One region of the Companilactobacillus ginsenosidimutans genome, then DNA from elsewhere that is predicted to be linked to it. Evidence: riboswitches for the same ligand, from Rfam matches in the RefSeq annotation. Region 1 holds a riboswitch; the other holds the start of a gene.

Region 1 (2,205 bases):
GATAATACAGTCGCAATTTATTTGGAAACACCAACTAATCCTTTACTTCATGTGTCAGATATTCACGCGATTGCTGAAATTGCTAAAAAGCATGATTTGAAAACAATTGTCGACAATACATTTGCCACACCTTATAACCAAAATCCATTAGATTTAGGTGCTAATATTGTAGTTCACTCAGCCACTAAATATTTAGGTGGCCATTCAGATGTCGTTGCTGGATTGGCAGTTACTAACGATCCTAAAATTGCTGAAGATTTAGCCTTTTTGCAAAATTCGATTGGTTCAACACTTGGACCTGATGATAGTTGGTTACTCATGCGAGGTATTAAGACACTCGGCGTAAGAATGAGAGTTCACCAAGAAAATACTCAAATAATCTATGACTACTTGAAGAACAACGATAAAGTCGCCAACGTGTACTATCCTGGAGATCCTGAAAGCGAAGGATATGAAATTGCCAAGAAACAAATGCATGGTTTCGGTGCGATGATTTCATTTGAATTAAACGAAGGCTTAGATGCTAAAAAGTTTGTTGAAAGTTTAAACTTGATTGATTTAGCCGAAAGTTTGGGTGGAATTGAAAGCTTAATTGAAGTACCAGCTGTTATGACACATGCCGCAATTCCTCGTGAGATTAGATTAAAAAATGGTATCAAAGATGAATTAATTAGACTCTCTGTCGGAGTTGAAGATGACACTGATTTGATAGCTGATTTGGAGCAAGCGTTTTCTAAAATTTAATAAAATGATATTGTCATAATTTTTTATGAGTGATATTATTCATGTAACAACTAAATAGATTTCTTCGGGGCAGGGTGAAATTCCCGACCGACGGTAACAACATAAGTTGAAGTCCGTGACCCGCGTAAGCGGTTGACCCAGTGAGATTCTGGGACCGACAGTAAAGTCTGGATGGGAGAAGAAGAAATAGTAACATTTCATACCATTAGTGGCACTTTTTGTGCTACGCATAATCTCGTATGAGATCTTATTTGGCTTATTAAATGTGGCCCCGCATTCCTATGCGGGGTCTTTTTTTGTGAGGTGGATAGGATTTGGAAGAAAAAGAATTTATGAATATCGCTTTTCAAGAAGCGAAAAAAGGGAAGTCAACTTGGACTAATCCGCAAGTAGGAGCGGTCATAGTTAAAGACGGGAAAATCCTAGCTCAAGGTCATCATGAAAAATTTGGTGGTCCGCATGCTGAAGTTAATACGTTAAATAAGTTGGAGTATATTTCCGATGCAAAAGGTGCCGACATGTATGTGACTCTGGAACCTTGTTCACATTTTGGTAAAACACCACCTTGTGTGCAGCGAGTAACTGAAGTTGGAATTAAACGTGTGTTCATTGGCATGCAAGATCCTAACCCGATTGTCAGTGGCAATGGAATTAAGTATCTCAAAGACCACAATATTGAGGTTGAAGTTTGCAATGACACCGGAGACATAAACGAAGCATATATTTTTTATTATCAAAATAAGCGACCATTGATTACGGTCAAATATGCAATGTCTGTTGATGGAAAAATTAACAAGACAGGACATCATCGAACAATTATTACTGGTGAAGAGGCTTATGAGGATGCCCAAAAATTGCGTTCAGAAAACCAGGCAATTTTGATTGGCGAGCACACAGTAATTATTGATAATCCTCAGCTTACAGTTAGAAATAGAGAAATGGATTTCCCCCCGATTCGGGTGGTTGTAGTTCGTGACGTCAATACTGTGGAATTCGGATATAAAATTTTTCAAAATGATGGGATTAAGACGTTGATATTCAGTCAAACAAAGTCAAGACGTCGACTACCAGAAAATGTTGAGGTCGCAGTTCGAGACGACTGGACTCCTGACAAGATTGTTGAAGAATTAGCTCAACGAAATATCGAATCACTCCTAGTTGAAGGTGGCAGCAAGCTCCAAGCAGAGTTTGTTCATGCGGGTTTAGTCGACAAGGTTGTCACGTATATCGCTCCAAAATTGTTTGGTGGAGCAAGTTTGCCAGCTGTTCAAGGAGATTATCGATCGTCTGAAATTGATTTTGAAGAAACCGAAATCACCAAATTGGGTTCAGATTTGAAAATCGAATTGAGGAGGTCGAAGTGATGTTTACTGGAATAATTAAGGATGTGGGAACAGTTTCAGCTATTGAAAAACATGGTGAAACCTTTAAGTTAGCTATCAAATTAAATCAGTTGAAGAA
Region 2 (2,205 bases), 1.0 Mb from region 1:
CATCGGCCTCTTCACGTGTATCTGGTTGTGAAGTAGTTGAGTCAGCTTGAGTGTTATTATTCTTGCTCATAGCAGAACCAGCTGCGACTCCGGCACCAACTGCTGCTGCAGTCTTCATTTCGTCATTTTGTTTGCTTGCTTGTAAATGATCGATGTTTTCATCTGAGTTTTGATTAGCCGTATTGGGATTTGAACGAGGAACGTTATTAACAAAATCTGAACTAGTTCCTACATCCTTACCAACAACACTTTCAGTGTTTGCTGGAGTTGTATCACTATCTGAAGGTACTAAATTGTACTTTCTTAAATCCTCCGGGCTGACTGAACCCTTTCGACTCAAACCCTCTGTTGAAGCAGGGACTTTTGAACCGGAAGTATTTTTATTGTTATTCTCGGGCATTAAAATTCAACCTCCTAATTTCTATCCTACTAAGGATAGCATATTAAGTTAAACTTTTTATTAAAAGAATGTTAAAAATGCCTTATTAGTACTGAAAATTCAAATGACCTTTCAGTCTTGGATAAACAATGATCGTACCTGCACAAGCGATTAATGACTTAATGATATTAAATGGAATAACTCCGGTAGCAACATATTGCGGAATACCCATATTTAGTTTCATACCAACAACATTGATGTACAAAGGCATTACGACGAATAAGTTGAGTAATGACATGATGATAGTCATTGTAATTACACTCGAAACTACTGCCATAACTTTTTTGTCACGCTTCCAAAAATAAGTAAAAGGAATTAATAAACTAACTCCACCAACAAAATTTGAAAAATCGCCTATCATCCCTGCGACGCCTTGACCAGTGATGATCCAGTGGCACAAAGCTTTAATGAATGCAATTGCTGTACCGCCAACTGGACCAAATGTTAATGAACCAATAAGCGTCACAATATCGCTTAAATCGACTTTCAGAAATGGTAACCAAATTAATACTGGAAACTCGAAAAACATAATAATGGCAGCTAACGCTGACAATATTGAAACTCCAATTAAATTGTGAAACTTCGTTGTACTTTTTCCCATAACAATCAACCTCTCTCGTTGATCCCCGAAGAAAAAAAGACCCATTTTGGGCGTACCAAAACAGACCTTCCTCTGTTTTCTTCCATCTAGACTTTAACTATCGGTATAGGAGTTTCACCTATTCAACCAGTAAAAACTGGGTAGCGGACTGTACCGCCGGTCGGGAATTACACCCTGCCCTGAAAACCAACTATTTAATTAATAACTTCACTATATCAGATTACTTTCTTTCCTTCAACAGAGCAACTTCTTGACGTGTTAAGTTACGATATCTTCCAGAAACTAAGCCTTCCAAATTCAAGAATCCATATTGCTCACGAGCAAGTTTTGACACTGGATGTCCAACGGCTTGGAACATGTTTTTTACTTGATGATTGTGGCCTTCATGAATTGTCAGTCGAACAATCGAAGTATTCTTTTTAGTATCTTTTGACATCACACGTAATTTAGCTGGTGCTGAAGTATAATCTTTAAATTTGATACCAGCTTCAACCTTTTTGATCTCTTCAGTTGATAAAAATCCCTGAACTTTTGCGACATAGACCTTGTCAACATGATACTTAGGATGCATTAGTTTGTTCGCAAAATCCCCATCGTTAGTCAAGAGAATAATCCCCGAAGTATCATAATCTAGTCTTCCAATTGGATACACACGTTCAGGAACGTCTTCTTTTAGCAAATCGGTAATAACCTTACGATCCTTGTCATCTTTAACGGCCGAGATGACGCCTCTAGGCTTGTACATCAAAATGTAACGTTTTTTCTCAGATCTTATCGGAACACCATTAACCTCAATCTTATCGTGACTATCGACCTTGACGCCCATCTCTCTGACAACTTTTCCATTAACAACTACTTCGCCATCAGCAATCATTTGCTCGGATTTCCTTCTGGATGCAACTCCGGCATCAGACATCGCCTTTTGTAAGCGAACTTTTTCTGTATTCATTTATTTACCCCTCAACGGAAATTTATAATTTAACTTAATTTCTCTTCTGTTTCATTGTATAGATTGCAATCTACTAGTGCAACAATTCCCACCAACTTAAAAACGCCACATCCAAGACTGAATGTCGCGCACTTTTATAAAATTTATTCTTGTTGATCATCTGAATTAGTGTCACCAACATTATCAAACAAATCAATATTACCTTGAGGAGTCTCA

Evidence for each region. A riboswitch is a leader RNA that binds a small molecule or an ion and turns the genes downstream of it on or off. The one in region 1 is predicted to bind FMN.
Region 2: linked by a shared signal. The riboswitch ahead of ABM34_RS02450 (ECF transporter S component) and the one ahead of ribD (bifunctional diaminohydroxyphosphoribosylaminopyrimidine deaminase/5-amino-6-(5-phosphoribosylamino)uracil reductase RibD) in region 1 are both predicted to bind FMN.

Annotation. Positions count from the first base shown of each region.
Region 1 is NZ_CP012034.1:2,023,332-2,025,536, forward strand. Features, by position in the region: gene ABM34_RS10165 (trans-sulfuration enzyme family protein) at 1-744, shown strand, start outside; FMN riboswitch at 801-931, shown strand; gene ribD (bifunctional diaminohydroxyphosphoribosylaminopyrimidine deaminase/5-amino-6-(5-phosphoribosylamino)uracil reductase RibD) at 1,059-2,108, shown strand; gene ABM34_RS10175 (riboflavin synthase) at 2,108-2,205, shown strand, end outside.
Region 2 is NZ_CP012034.1:453,013-455,217, reverse strand. Features, by position in the region: gene ABM34_RS02455 (LysM peptidoglycan-binding domain-containing protein) at 1-400, opposite strand, end outside; gene ABM34_RS02450 (ECF transporter S component) at 486-1,040, opposite strand; FMN riboswitch at 1,111-1,231, opposite strand; gene ABM34_RS02445 (pseudouridine synthase) at 1,261-1,989, opposite strand; gene scpB (SMC-Scp complex subunit ScpB) at 2,133-2,205, opposite strand, start outside.